Regions from separate parts of the Roseibium porphyridii genome, predicted to be linked through region 3. Evidence: predicted binding sites of a transcription regulator. Region 3 holds the regulator's gene; each other region holds the start of a gene.
The links. Region 3 encodes PhoB, which activates phosphate uptake and scavenging genes when phosphate is short. Its sites were predicted from a motif close to TGTCATNNANCTGTCAT; they were not measured.
Positions count from the first base shown of each region.

Region 1 (4,734 bases), 2.0 Mb from region 3:
AGGGGTGCCCACGCCGAGGCTGCCCCACCGGATTGAATGACCTTCAAAGTCGAATGTCTGCGGTGTCTGCCAGGTCATGATACGTCCTCACATTCTGAACAGGCCGAACCGGGTGTCTTCAATGGGAGCGTTCAGGGCCGCAGACAGCGACAAGCCGAGAATGTCGCGGGTTTTTCGCGGATCAACGATGCCGTCATCCCAAAGGCGTGCCGTCGCATAAAGCGGATGGCCCTGTTCTTCGAATTGGTCGACGATGGGTTGTTTAAACGCGTGTTCTTCTTCCTGCGTCCAGCTGCCGCCCTTGCGCTCGATGCCGTCACGGCGAACGGTTGCCAGCACGCCCGCAGCCTGTTCTCCGCCCATCACCGAAATGCGTGAATTCGGCCAGGTCCACAAGAAGCGCGGTGAATATGCCCTGCCGCACATGCCATAGTTGCCTGCGCCGAACGACCCGCCGACCAGCATTGTGATTTTCGGAACCGAGGTCGTCGCGACAGCGGTGACTAGCTTCGCGCCGTCCTTGGCGATCCCGCCGCTCTCATATTTTTGGCCGACCATGAAGCCGGTGATGTTCTGCAAAAAGACAAGCGGAACCTTGCGCTGCGAGCAAAGTTCAACGAAATGCGCCCCCTTGACCGCACTTTCGGAAAACAAAACGCCATTGTTGGCGATGATGCCGACCGGCATTCCGTGAATGTGGGCAAAACCGCAGACCAGCGTGGTGCCGTAACGGGCCTTGAATTCATCAAACCGTGAGCCGTCGACAGTGCGTGCAATGACTTCGCGGATGTCATAGGGCGTTTTCAGATCGGCTGGAACAACACCCAGAATTTCCTCCGGGTCGTAGAGCGGGTCTTCTGGCGTTTCCATGGCAACGATGGAGGATTTCGTTCGGTTCAGGCTGGCGATAGACCGACGGGCTAATGCGAGCGCGTGGGCATCATCGCGGGCCAGATGATCTGCCACACCGGACAGGCGTGTGTGCACGTCTCCACCGCCGAGGTCTTCCGCCGTAACTTCTTCGCCCGTTGCGGCTTTGACCAGAGGAGGACCAGCCAAAAAGATCGTGCCCTGGTTTTTGACGATAATGGTCTCGTCGGACATGGCCGGCACATAAGCGCCGCCCGCGGTGCACGACCCCATCACCACTGCTATCTGGGCAATGCCCTTCGACGACATCTGAGCCTGATTGTAGAAGATTCTGCCGAAATGGTCGCGGTCAGGAAAGACCTCGTCCTGATTGGGCAGGTTGGCGCCACCGCTGTCCACCAGATAGATGCACGGCAAGTTGTTCTCAGCAGCAATTTCCTGAGCGCGCAGATGCTTTTTTACGGACATTGGGTAGTAGGTGCCACCTTTGACCGTTGCATCATTGGCAAGGATCATCACTTCCTGGCCTTCGACACGGCCGATCCCGGCGATCATGCCAGCCGCTGGTGCTGCACTGCCATACATATCGTGTGCGGCAAGCATACCCACTTCCAGGAAGGGAGACCCCGGATCGAGCAGACGCGAGACACGTTCACGCGGCAAGATCTTGCCTCTTGAAAGGTGACGTTGCCGTGCGTTCTCGCCGCCACCGTCAAGCGCGGATTGCGCGGCCTGTTTAACAGAGTCCATGGCCTTTTCATGGGCTTCACGGTTCTGCGCAAATTGTGCGCTCTTCGGCGAGAGGCTCGATTTGAGGATGCTCATGTCACCCGGTCTCCCTTTGGGATGTGTCCTGACCTGGCGCGACTGCCTTGCGCACCAGTTTGAGATAGAGATCTTCAATGTCCTTTTCGGACAGATGGCCGCCTTCACGGTACCAGGCAGGAATGCCGGTCAGCATGGCGATGATCGCCCTTGTTGCAACCTTCGCATCGTCCACGGCGTAGCGCCCCAATTCGCTACCACGTTCCAGGATCTTAGTCAGGATAGCCTCATAGCGGCGACGCTCGACTTCAACGAGTTCGAAGTTCTGCGGCTCCAGATTGCGCAGTTCCATATAGGAAATGAACACCTCGTCCGCGCGTTCCAGGTGGTAGCGGATGTGGAAGCGGACAAACCTTTCAAGCGGGTCCATCTTCTCCTCAACGGATGCCTTGTCCCAGGCGGCCAGCAGTTCGGCCATGTGGGTCAGCATCAAGTCCTTGAGAATGTCCTGCTTGGTCGGAAAGTGGTTGTAGAGCGCTCCTGGCCGGACGCCGACATCGGCAGCGATTTCCCGCATGGAGACAGCCGCATAGCCCGACGTGGCGAACCTGCGAAGTGCGGCACTGCGCACACGCGCAGCAGTTTCCTGGCCTTTTGCCCTGGGTTGAGGCCGGACAGGCGTCTTTGCAGCTGTGTGTGCCATTTTTCCTCCAAGACTGTAAATAAATGAACGATCATTCATTTACAAGAAAATTTTCACAGGAAGACACCCTGGGCTGAGATAAATCATTGCGAAGTCGGGGCTCTGTCAAAAAACTTACATGGATAAACTGTTCACAGACACTGAGCATTTCGCCTTGATTGCTAAAGGGACCGATTGATGACCGATGCCGACGCAAAAACCTGGGTTGAGGCTGAATGGGCCGACAGCCTCGATGAAGAAATCGAAATGGAGATTGACGACAATCTGATCGCTAAGGATCTCGCGTTCATCTCCGACAAGAAGCACAAGTCGTCGATAAGCCGGAATACCTATTTTCACGAATTGCTTCGAATGCAGGCCGAACTGGTCAAGCTTCAGGATTGGGTCCAGCACACCGGAAAGAAGATCGTCATCGTTTTTGAAGGGCGGGATGCCGCGGGCAAGGGAGGCGTGATCAAAAGGATCACGCAGCGCCTCAATCCAAGGGTTTGCCGTGTTGTTGCCTTGCCGGCACCGACGGAGCGCGAAAAGAGCCAGTGGTACTTCCAGCGGTATGTTCCGCACCTTCCGGCTGCCGGTGAAATCGTGCTTTTCGACCGTTCCTGGTACAACCGCTCAGGTGTCGAGCGTGTCATGGGGTTTGCCGACGAAAATCAGGTCGAGGAGTTCTTCAACGACGTGCCTGAATTCGAACGCATGCTTGTGAGGTCGGGAATCACGCTGATCAAATACTGGTTCTCCATCACGGATGAAGAACAGCAGCTCCGCTTTCTGATGCGTGTCCATGATCCCCTGAAACAGTGGAAACTGTCGCCGATGGATCTGGAATCGCGCGTGCGCTGGGAAGATTATACCAAGGCCAAGGAAGACACGTTTGAACGCACCAACATTCCCGAAGCGCCCTGGTTCATCGTTGAAGGCAACGACAAGAAGCAAGCGCGCCTGAACTGCATCAATCACCTCTTGTCGATGCTACCTTACGAGGAGGTGCCCCATGATCCGGTTGTGCTGCCCGAGCGGCGTTACAATCAGGACTATGAGCGCAAGGTTTTGCCCGAACATCTCTATGTCCCGGAAAAGTTCTGATCAAGCTGCCTGCTTTCAACGATACGCTCCAACATGCAAGTGTGCCGAGGGTGCTCTGGACATGCCTGCAGAGGGGTCTCTTCACGCAACCGCGCATTGTCAGCAGCGCCGGCAGACGGCATACAAGGGGCGATTGACGAAGAGAGCGGGCTAACCGGTCTCCTCGTCCCATGACCGACGCCGTGACAGGAGAATGGAATTTGGCAGACAAGATCAGATGGGGAATTGTTTCGACGGCAAAGATCGGCGTCGAAAAGGTCATTCCGGGCATTCAACGATCGCAAACGGGAATTGCCGCAGCGATTGCTTCAAGGACGCTGGACAAGGCACAGGAAACGGCCAAGGCGCTTGGAATTGAGAAGGCTTACGGAAGCTATGAAGATCTCCTGGCCGATCCCGACATCGATGCGATCTACAATCCGCTGCCAAACCATATGCACGTGCCCGTCACGATCCAGGCGGTGAATGCCGGCAAACATGTTCTTTGCGAAAAACCTATCGCGCTGAATGCCGATGAAGCGCAGCAGTTGCTTGAGCTTCCAGAGGACAAACTGGTCGCCGAAGGCTTCATGGTGCGTGCTCATCCGCAATGGATCAGGGCGCGGGAGATTGTGCAGTCCGGCGCTCTTGGTGAACTCAAGGCCATTCAGGCCTTTTTCAGCTATTTCAACGCCGATCCTGGCAACATCCGAAACAACGCTGACATCGGTGGCGGCGCGCTTCTTGATATTGGTTGTTACACAATGTTGGCAGGCCGGTATTTCTTTGATGCGGAACCGACCCGCGTTGTATCACTGATCGACCGCGATCCTGATTTCGGTACGGATCGCATGACCAGTGCCTTGCTGGATTTCGGACAGAACAGGCATCTCAACTTTGTCGTATCCACCCAGTTGGCGGCTTATCAGCGATTTCAGCTTGTTGGGACCAAGAAGCGTCTTGAGATCATGATCCCAGTGAATGCTCCTCAGGGTGAGCCGGTTGAGCTTCGTCTCGATGATGGGTCTGCTTTGGGGGATCGATCGAGTGTTTCAGAGACGATTGCAGCCTGTGATCAGTATGCCGAGCTTGTCGATGTGTTCGATCGTGCAATTACAGGCGAGACGCCTTTGCCGTTTGGTGTCGCCGACGCGATTCAGAACATGAAGATCCTGGATGCAATTTTTGCGTCGGCAGACCGTGGAGGCTGGGTAAATCTTGAAGGATGAATTCCTTCAAAGAGGCTCAAACGCATAACCTTTTTCGCGGCGTGTCAATGTGGCAAACGCAGTCGTGTTGACGTGGGTCGCGCCGAAGGTAATGCGGTCCGA
Region 1 covers NZ_CP120863.1:857,200-861,933, forward strand. The annotation lists gene K1718_RS04105 (alpha/beta fold hydrolase) at 1-78, opposite strand, end outside; gene K1718_RS04110 (carboxyl transferase domain-containing protein) at 88-1,695, opposite strand; gene K1718_RS04115 (TetR/AcrR family transcriptional regulator) at 1,697-2,338, opposite strand; gene ppk2 (polyphosphate kinase 2) at 2,516-3,424, shown strand; gene K1718_RS04125 (Gfo/Idh/MocA family protein) at 3,625-4,632, shown strand; gene K1718_RS04130 (MBL fold metallo-hydrolase) at 4,639-4,734, opposite strand, start outside.
Region 1: a site for PhoB is predicted at 2,442-2,458, ahead of ppk2 (polyphosphate kinase 2). Genes of this name have one in related genera too.

Region 2 (4,734 bases), 1.0 Mb from region 3:
AGGACACCATGAGAGGCAATGTTGGCATTCTTCAAAAGGTCGAACGCAACGAACTTGTCATTCTCTGTCGCTTCCGGGTCATCCAATATTCGGCGCAATTGTTCCAGGTGACCTGGGCGCAGATAGTGATTGATATCCTTGAAGGCCTCTTCAGCCAGCAGCCTCATTCCTTCTGGCTCGACGACCAGAACCTCTTCTCCATTGAACTCCGCTGTCTTGACATGGTCCGAGGTGAGCTTGCGATAGGGGGTCTTGTCTTCTCCCTGAGGGAAAAGTGCGCTGTGCTGATAGTCGGGAGGGGTGACGGGAGCGTTCATCGGACGGTTTCCTGATCTGGCTGCCACTGCGGTCTGTCTCAACCGGAAGCGCTGGAACTAAAGTCGCCCTGTCTTACGGCAAAAAGGCCGCGCACGCCAAGTGCTGCGGCCTTCCCAATTCGTCTGAAGTTTTCGTGAGGAACTATCGTGTTGCCGTCAAGTCCAGTGTAACTGAGACAATGTCACCAACAGTGTCGGTTCCAACACCGGCACCAAGCCCATGGGACAGGCGATTGACCGTCGCGGTGCCTGTCGCCTTGGCGGTGTCTCCAGTGATTTCAAGCGTGAAGTCGAGTTCAACAGGCTGTTCCATGCCTTTGATCGTCAAAGTCCCGTCGGCCCGGTAGCTGTTACCCTCGACGAGGGTTACGGTATTTGACTGGAATGTAGCTGCCGGAAAGGCGCTAACGTCAAACCAATCCTGGTTGGGCAGGGTGCCGTCGAACTGGGCATTGCCGGTTTTTGCTGTGGCCGGATTGATCTCTGCCGAAATCTTCGCAGCTTCCGGCTCTGCGGGATCAAAATCGATACTCGCTTTCCAGCTGCCGAAGAGCCCGGTCAATCTGCTGCTGCCCTGTTGGACTTCAAATCCAAGTTGGCTGTTTTCCTGATCGACTGTCCAAGTGTCTGCAAGACCGGGTGAAACAAGACCAAGTGAAACAGCAATACCGAGTGATAAGAATATGTTTTTCAGTATCATGAAGATGTTTCCTGAAGTTGTTTCTCTGAATGCGCCGGGGCGGTTGAAACCATCCTCTTCAAAGTGTCGTCCCGGGCAATGAAATGGTGTTTCAAAGCTGCCGCGACATGCACGACAATCAATGCGATCAACAGGAACGCTCCGTACTCATGCAGTACCTTGAAGAAGGATTCAGCGTCCTCTTGACTGCCAAGTGCAGCAGGAACGGGCAGGTGCGGAATTGGCAGGACGTTGAAGGCGATTGTCGGAATGTTCCAAGGCGATGCCGACACCATGAACCAGCCTGTGATTGGCATCGCGAAAATGAGTACATAAAGCCCGATATGCCCAAGGTGCGCTGCAGTTTTTTCGAGCGGATGCATTCCGTCCGGCAGTCTCGGGGCGGGATTGAACAGCCGCCACACCAGCCGCAGGGCAGCGAGAGCCAGAACAACGAATCCTATGGATTTGTGCAGCTGGTAAAGCTGAAAGGTCGACTGCTCGGTTTGCGGCAATCCATCCAGATAAAGACCGAATGCAAGCATGCCGAGGATCAGGATCGCCATTGTCCAGTGAAAGAAGATGGCAATCAGACCATACCCGGTGGAGGAATTGCGCAGCATGGGTGGCTCCTGTGAAGCTGAGACCGGTCATTACCGGTCTCAGCCGAGGGATCATTAATTCGTAGCTTCAGCTTTGAGCGTTTCAGCGTGGAACGTCACCGTGATGTCATCACCCACATAAGGCACGAACTTGTCCATGCCAAAATCGGAGCGTTTGACAACGGTTGAGACGGCAAAACCAGCAGCTGCTTTTTTTGCCATCGGATGTTCGCCAATGGAAGTCACGTCAACAGTCAGCGTGACGGGCTTCGTGATGCCCTTGATAGTCAAGTCGCCTGTGACCGCCAGTTGCTTTTCGCCTGTTTGCTCAACACTGGTGCTTTTGAAAGTAGCTTCCGGAAACTTCTCTGCGTCGAAGAAGTCGGCGCTCTTAAGGTGCGTGTCCCTGTCCGCCCAGAACGTGTCCATGCTATCTACATCAATAGTGAATTCGACTGACGAATTTGCAGGAGTGTCCTTGTCGATCATCAAAACACCATTCCAGGATCCAAATCGGCCTTCGGTCGTGGAATACCCTAGGTGGTTGTAGGAGAAGGAGAGGTTTGCGTGGGATTTGTCAAAGTCATAGGCGACGGGCTCGGCGACGGCGGTGCCGGCCAGTAGTGACAATGCAATTGCAGATGCTGCGAAACGGATCATGATCAAACCTCTTGAATGGTGTTTCCTTGAGCGTTCGGCCATGAACGCCTGAGGGTTGAGATAGTCATTACTAAGCCTCATGCAATTTGACTGACCGTTCGAGATCAATGAACAATTCGTTATATGTAGAATTTCAGAAGCAATCCGCGCCCGCGGAAGCGGTTTTGCTGTTTCCTTTTGCTGGCGAAGGATTGACAATTGTGCTCGTCGAATCGCGTGATTGGCTTGGTTTGATTGTGGTTGTGAATTGGTGCAATTAAAAATTGATTTTAGTGATAAGCAACTGAAAGAAAAAGAAGACTTGAACTGTCATCAATTCATCAAGAAACTCGGGCACCTCTTTGTCGATCGTCGCAAACGGACGGTCGCAAACACCGACAAGTTCCGGACATATTGTCCGAGAGCGCAGGAGAATTAGACATGAAACGAGCAGTCATTGTGTCCCACAGAGGCGCTTGTTTGGTGGCGCCGGAGAACACTTTCGCATCCCTGGAAAAAGCGATCGAGCTTGGTGCGGACGTTGTCGAATTCGATGTGCGCCCCTCTGATGATGGTGTTTTTTATGTGATGCACGATGCGACCGTTGACCGGACGACAAACGGTAGTGGCCGCTTTTCTGAGATGACCTCTGCCGAGATTGAACAACTTGATGCAGGCAGCTGGTTCGGTTCTGAATTCGCTGGAGAACGGGTCCCGCGATTGGATGCCTTTCTCGATGCATGCAAGGGGCGCATCGGAACCTACGTCGAAATCAAGGAAGGGGACCCGGCAGAAGTGCGAGACATGCTGGCAGCGCGCGGCATGCTCGAACGCGCATGGACCTTTTCCTTCGATCAGTCGATCCTGGCCGAGGCTCGTGCAAAGGTGCCGGATATAAGACGGATGGTTCTGTTCGGTCACGTCGGATCCGTCGAGCGCGCTGTTGCCCAGGGTGCTTCCATTCTTGAGTTTCATGAAGACTGCCTGGTCGCTGACTCAATCAAGGAAGCGCAGGAAGCAGGTCTTACGACTCAGATGTTCTATGCAGGCCAGGATCGATCCGTATTCGAAAAGGCCGTTCGCTTCGGTATTGAACAGATGAATATCGACCACATCGATATTTTCAGGGATGTGGAAAGAGAAGTCTTGGAGTCTGTCTAGCTCGAAATAACGATTACCGAATCGTTAAGTAAAGCTAACTTCAAATTGAGAAGATATTTTTTATTTCATTCTGAGTTGTAGTTCTATTTGTCTGCATCAATCGCCAAAGCATAAAATATCAATAAACTCGGGCAGGTTTCACCTTAGATTAAGTGAGTTGTTGTTACCTTCTGGCCAACGCCAATTGATCAAGTGGCCAAAAATGACTGACAATGCACACGCTAAAGACCGAAGCGCAAAGACGATATCTCTGGGTTCTACTTTTGATGCCGTATTCAGGGAACTGTCTTTTATCTTGGCTGCAGCAACTTTTGTCGTCAGCGTATTTGTGGCCTCCGAGGCAAATGCGCAGGACTGGGTGATAAAGCGTGTTTCCGGAGTAGCCTATTTTGTTGCTCCAGGCGTACAGGCATTCCGTGTCAAACGCGGAATGGTGTTCAAAAAAGGCTACACGATTGGCACGCGACCGGGTGCACGAGCCCTTATCGCCCGCGGTAGCGAGACTATTTCTGTCGGTCCGAACACAACATTCGCAATCTCCAAGCACCGTAGCCGCGGAACCAAAACAACTCTTCTGCAACGCAAGGGGAATATTGAAGTCGACGTAAAAACGCGTCAGCGCAATCACTTTACGGTGGAAACTCCGTTTCTGGCGGCCGTTGTGAAGGGCACAAAATTCGGCGTTTCGGTAGATGCCAGGCGCGCAAGGGTTTCCGTTCAGCGTGGGCTGGTCGGCGTTGAGGATTTTGCTTCCGGAGACCGTGCAAACGTTGGTGCAGGACAGTCTGCCTCCAGTGCACCCGCCGCCAAAGTGGGGCTTCAGGTTGGGGGTAAAACAAAACCTGTTGTGCGACCAGGGAGCAAACGGGCACCGTCGTTCCAGACCCCACAAACCAAGAACGTCCCTTCTGCTGATGTTTCGCCGAATGCTGGGGGAGGGTTCTTCAGTAACTTCTTCAGCGGCAACGGCAATTCCGGTAACAGCGGCAACGGGAATGGCAACAGCAACGGCAATTCCGGTAACAGCGGCAACGGGAACGGCAACAGCAACGGCAATTCTGGCAACAGTGGCAACGGGAACGGCAACAGCAACGGCAATTCCGGTAACAGCGGCAACGGGAACGGCAATAGCAACGGCAATTCCGGTAACAGCGGCAACGGGAATGGCAACAGCAACGGCAATTCTGGCAACAGTGGCAACGGAAACGGCAATAGCAACGGCAATTCCGGTAACAGCGGCAACGGGAACGGCAATAGCAACGGCAATTCCGGTAACAGCGGCAACGGGAACGGCAACAGCAACGGCAATTCCGGTAACAGCGGCAATGGAAACGGC
Region 2 covers NZ_CP120863.1:3,684,766-3,689,499, reverse strand. The annotation lists gene K1718_RS17055 (fumarate hydratase) at 1-317, opposite strand, end outside; gene K1718_RS17050 (YceI family protein) at 460-1,017, opposite strand; gene K1718_RS17045 (cytochrome b) at 1,014-1,619, opposite strand; gene K1718_RS17040 (YceI family protein) at 1,674-2,258, opposite strand; gene K1718_RS17035 (glycerophosphodiester phosphodiesterase) at 2,679-3,398, shown strand; gene K1718_RS17030 (FecR family protein) at 3,694-4,734, shown strand, end outside.
Region 2: a site for PhoB is predicted at 2,566-2,582, ahead of K1718_RS17035 (glycerophosphodiester phosphodiesterase). Genes of this name have one in related genera too.

Region 3 (4,734 bases):
AGCCGCTTCTTGCAGAAAGCAGATCTGGACCTTGTCGATATCCTGGTCGAGGCCAATATCATCAGATCTGTCTTCAACTGGAGCTTTATCACCGGAACGGATTCAGGCGTCGACAATCCGGGTGGGGCCGGCATTGGAGCATCGGTGATCGGCTCCTTCTTCATGATGCTGGTGGTTCTGTTTTTGTCGCTCCCCATTGGTGTGGCAGCCTCCATTTATCTTGAAGAGTTCGCACCGCAGAACAAGTTCACCGATCTGATCGAGGTGAACATATCGAACCTGGCTGCGGTTCCTTCCATTGTGTTCGGCATCCTGGGTCTGGCCGTCTTCATCCAGTTCATGCATCTGCCGCAGTCGGCACCGCTGGTCGGCGGCCTTGTGCTGACACTGATGACGCTCCCCACGATCATTATCTCAACACGCGCCTCGCTGAAGGCGGTGCCTCCGAGCATTCGCGACGCGGCACTTGGCGTCGGCGCTTCGAAGATGCAGGCGATCTTCCATCATGTGCTGCCACTCGCAATGCCGGGTATTCTGACGGGAACCATCATTGGTCTGGCACAGGCGCTGGGTGAAACTGCACCTCTGCTTCTGATCGGGATGGTCGGCTTTGTTGCGCGCGGATATCCAGATGGCTTCGTGTCGGGCTTCCTTGATCCGAACTCTGCCATGCCGGCTCAGATCTACACCTGGGCAGCCAGGGCGGATTACGCATTCTACGAAAAAGCTTGGGGCGGTATCATCGTCCTGCTGATCTTCTTGCTCACAATGAACATTCTCGCGATCATCCTGCGCCGCAGGTTTGAGCGCCGCTGGTGAGGATTGATGCGATGAACGAGATGCCGAACATTGAACAGGCGATAAAAATGACCGACAGCAAAATCTCTGCAAACAAGGTTCAGGTCTATTACGGCGACAACCAGGCCATTAAGGACGTGGATATTGAAATCCAGCCGCGTTCAGTGACAGCCTTTATCGGACCATCTGGTTGTGGCAAGTCGACGTTTCTGCGAACCATCAATCGCATGAATGACACCATCGACATTTGCCGTGTCGAAGGCTCGATCAAGATTGACGGCGAAGACATCTACGATCCCAAGGTCGATCCGGTGCAGTTGCGCGCCAAGGTTGGCATGGTGTTCCAGAAACCGAACCCGTTTCCGAAGTCAATTTATGACAACATCGCCTACGGTCCGCGCATTCATGGTCTGGCAAAAAACAAGTCAGAGCTTGATGATATCGTCTCTTCCAGCCTGCAAAAGGCAGGTCTCTGGGAAGAGGTGAAGAACCGGCTGGATGAGCCCGGAACCGGCATGTCCGGCGGTCAGCAGCAGCGCCTCTGTATTGCCCGCGCGATTGCCGTCAGTCCTGAAGTGATCCTCATGGACGAGCCGTGTTCGGCTTTGGATCCGATTGCGACCGCGAAGGTGGAAGAGCTGATCGACGAATTACGCGAGAACTATACGATCGTGATTGTGACGCACTCCATGCAGCAGGCAGCGCGTGTGTCCCAGCGCACGGCATTCTTCCACCTTGGCATTCTGGTTGAAGAGGGGCCGACACAGGACATCTTCACAAACCCGAAAGACAAGCGTACTCAAGATTACATCACTGGCCGCTTTGGCTAAGAAATTCTTTCGAGATTACTAAAGAGGACAAAGTATGTCTGAGCATACAGTCTCTGCCTATGACGAAGAACTAACGGAAATGGCCGGCAAGGTCGCCGAAATGGGCGGTTTGGCTGAAAAGGCTTTTGCCGATGCCGTTTCTGCACTGGTGTCACGGGACCTGGATCTGGCCAAAACCACCATCGCCCAGGATGAACGGCTTGATACGTTGCATCAGGAAGTGGAAGCAAAGCTGATCGAAATGATCGCGCGCCGTCAGCCCATGGGGCAGGATCTGCGGGAAATTACGGCTGCCACACGTATCGCCAATGATCTGGAACGTGTTGGAGACCTGGCCAAGAACGTTGCCAAACGCGCTATTGCGATCGACAACAGCCTTGGGTCTAAAAAGCTTGCGATTGGTGTCGAGCACATGACCGAGCTTGCGCTGAGCCAGCTGAAGCAGGTCCTGGACGCTTATACACGCAAGGATCCGGAAGCAGCGAAACGCGTGCAGGAAGCCGATGCGGAAGTGGACGCGATCTACACGTCGCTGTTCCGCGAGCTTCTGACCTACATGATGGAAGATCCAAGGGTCATCACGCAGTGTGTCCATCTCCTGTTCTGCGCAAAGAACATTGAGCGCATCGGTGATCACGCGACCAATATTGCGGAAAACGTCTTTTACATGGTGACCGGTGAGCGGCTTCCGGAGGAACGGACCAAGCTGGACGAGACCACCAGCGTTTCCTAACAGCCGAGCGAAATTTCGAACGAACGATCCGGCCGGCGCGCCTGTGCCTGCTGCATGATATGGAGCGAGATGTATGCCGAAGGTGCTCATCGTTGAAGACGAAGAACCGCTTAGTCTTCTGTTGAGATACAATCTGGAAGCGGAAGGATACACCGTTGAATCGTGTATTCGTGGCGACGAGGCTGAAATTCGGCTGCGGGAAAGCGTACCGGACCTTTTGCTGCTTGATTGGATGCTTCCGGGTCTGTCTGGGATCGAGCTTTGCCGTCGCCTGAGGGCCAGGGAAGACACCGAGCGACTGCCTGTCATCATGCTGACGGCACGCGGTGAAGAGGCCGAGCGCATCAGAGGACTGTCGACAGGCGCGGACGACTACGTCGTGAAGCCGTTTTCCGTACCTGAATTGATGGCGCGGGTTCGCGCAATCCTGCGCCGGGCAAGTCCTGAAGTGGTGTCCACAATGCTGCGGTCCGGAGATATCGAGCTGGATCGTGAAACACACAGAGTTCGCAGGAATGCAAAAGAAGTCCATCTTGGACCCACTGAATTCCGGCTGCTGGAATTTCTAATGACATCACCCGGACGGGTCTTCTCACGTGAGCAATTGCTTGATGGTGTTTGGGGGCATGACGTCTATGTCGACGAACGTACCGTCGATGTTCACGTCGGTCGCCTTCGCAAGGCGCTGAACAGGGGCAAAGCCAGGGACCCCATCCGAACCGTCCGTGGTGCCGGATATGCGTTCAACGATCAGTTTTCGGTGGTTGCGTGACGAAGTGACGGACCATCAAGCGCAAAATCACAACAAAAAGCCCGCCAATCTGGCGGGCTTTTCGTTTTCGATGCTGTTTGATCGCTATCCCGCGCGGGCGATCACTTTGCGATCGCGGCGACGATCTGCAACCGGCTGATAAGCGATCTTGCAGTGGTGCGCGCAATAGGGAACACCGGCGTCGGACTGACGTCCGCAAAAGTAAAAATCGTCAGTCGCAGGATCGCCAATCGGCCATTTGCATGTCCGTTCGGTCAGGGTCAGGATCGACGCGCGCTCTGAAATTGGCACCAGCTCAGCGATTGGCTCAAGGTCTGGCTCTGCCTCGACGATAGGTGTCGGTGCGATGTCCGCCTTCAGGGCTGTTGCACCGATGGTCTGCGGCTGCGGCGTTGGTTTCTTTGGTGCGGAAGTCCCGGTTGCTGGCGCGTTGGTGCGTGGACGGCGAGGCTTGCTGCTGGACGATGAGGACTTTGCGCGACCTGACAGTCCAAGCCGATGTACTTTGCCGATAACGGCGTTCCGGGTTACGCCACCCAGCTCACCCGCAATCTGGCTTGCACTCAAGCCATCGCTCCAAAGCTTTTTGAGAAGCTCAACCCGTTCGTCTGTCCAACTCATTGCCGCACCTTTTCATTTGACCGTTTTGCCGGCCATTAACCTCGTGCTAGGCATGCGCAGGCACGCCCACTATGGCATATCTAGTGCCTAAGAATGATTAGCCCCACGAGATCTCGTGTTTGAATATCAAGAGGTTACAATAACGTTAATTTGTCAGGCAACCATTCGCCGGAAACCAGTTGGGGATGAAGCGACTTTTCCCCAAGTATGGCGAGGCCCTTGAGACTTTTGCTGAATCTGGGCTCAGACGCTGCAGGTAGCGGAAACGCGCCATTTCCATTGACAGGCCTCGGGGCCGCGGGTGTATAAGAAAGCCGCAGCGTGCCGCCTCTTCGGGGCGGCATGTTGCATTTTGGCCTGACACAGTAACTTTGACATCGTTGCCCATGCCGGGCGCGAGCGTTGCTTTCGTGCAGGCGTTCTTAAGGAGACAAAAGAGGTTATGTCCGAGACTGCATTATTCGGTAACTACGCAAGATCGAACCTGTCGTTTGATCATGGGGAAGGTGTCTGGCTTGTTGCGAAAGACGGCCGACGATTCCTCGATTGCGGTTCCGGTATTGCCGTCAATTCCGTAGGGCATAGCCATCCGCACCTCGTATCCGCGTTGCAAGAGCAGGCTGCCAAACTCTGGCATGTATCCAACCTGCATCAGATACCTGAAGGCGAGCGCCTTGCGCAGCGCCTTTGCGATGCCTCATTTGCCGACAAGGTGCTTTTTGTGAATTCCGGCGCCGAAGCGATGGAAGCTGCCATCAAGTGCGCGCGCAGGTACCACTTCGACAAAGGCCAGCCGGAGCGCTATCACATCGTAACCTTCGAGGGCGCGTTCCATGGTCGGACCCTTGGGACCATCGCTGCGGGCGGCCAGGCCAAGTATCTGGAAGGATTTGGCCCGAAGGCACCGGGTTTCGATCAGGTGCCTGCGAACGATCTGGATGCGCTCAAGGCTGTCCTTGGACCGCAGACGGCAGCGATCG
Region 3 covers NZ_CP120863.1:4,730,444-4,735,177, reverse strand. The annotation lists gene pstA (phosphate ABC transporter permease PstA) at 1-819, shown strand, start outside; gene pstB (phosphate ABC transporter ATP-binding protein PstB) at 867-1,628, shown strand; gene phoU (phosphate signaling complex protein PhoU) at 1,663-2,361, shown strand; gene phoB (phosphate regulon transcriptional regulator PhoB) at 2,435-3,133, shown strand; gene K1718_RS21730 (GcrA family cell cycle regulator) at 3,218-3,754, opposite strand; gene K1718_RS21725 (aspartate aminotransferase family protein) at 4,197-4,734, shown strand, end outside.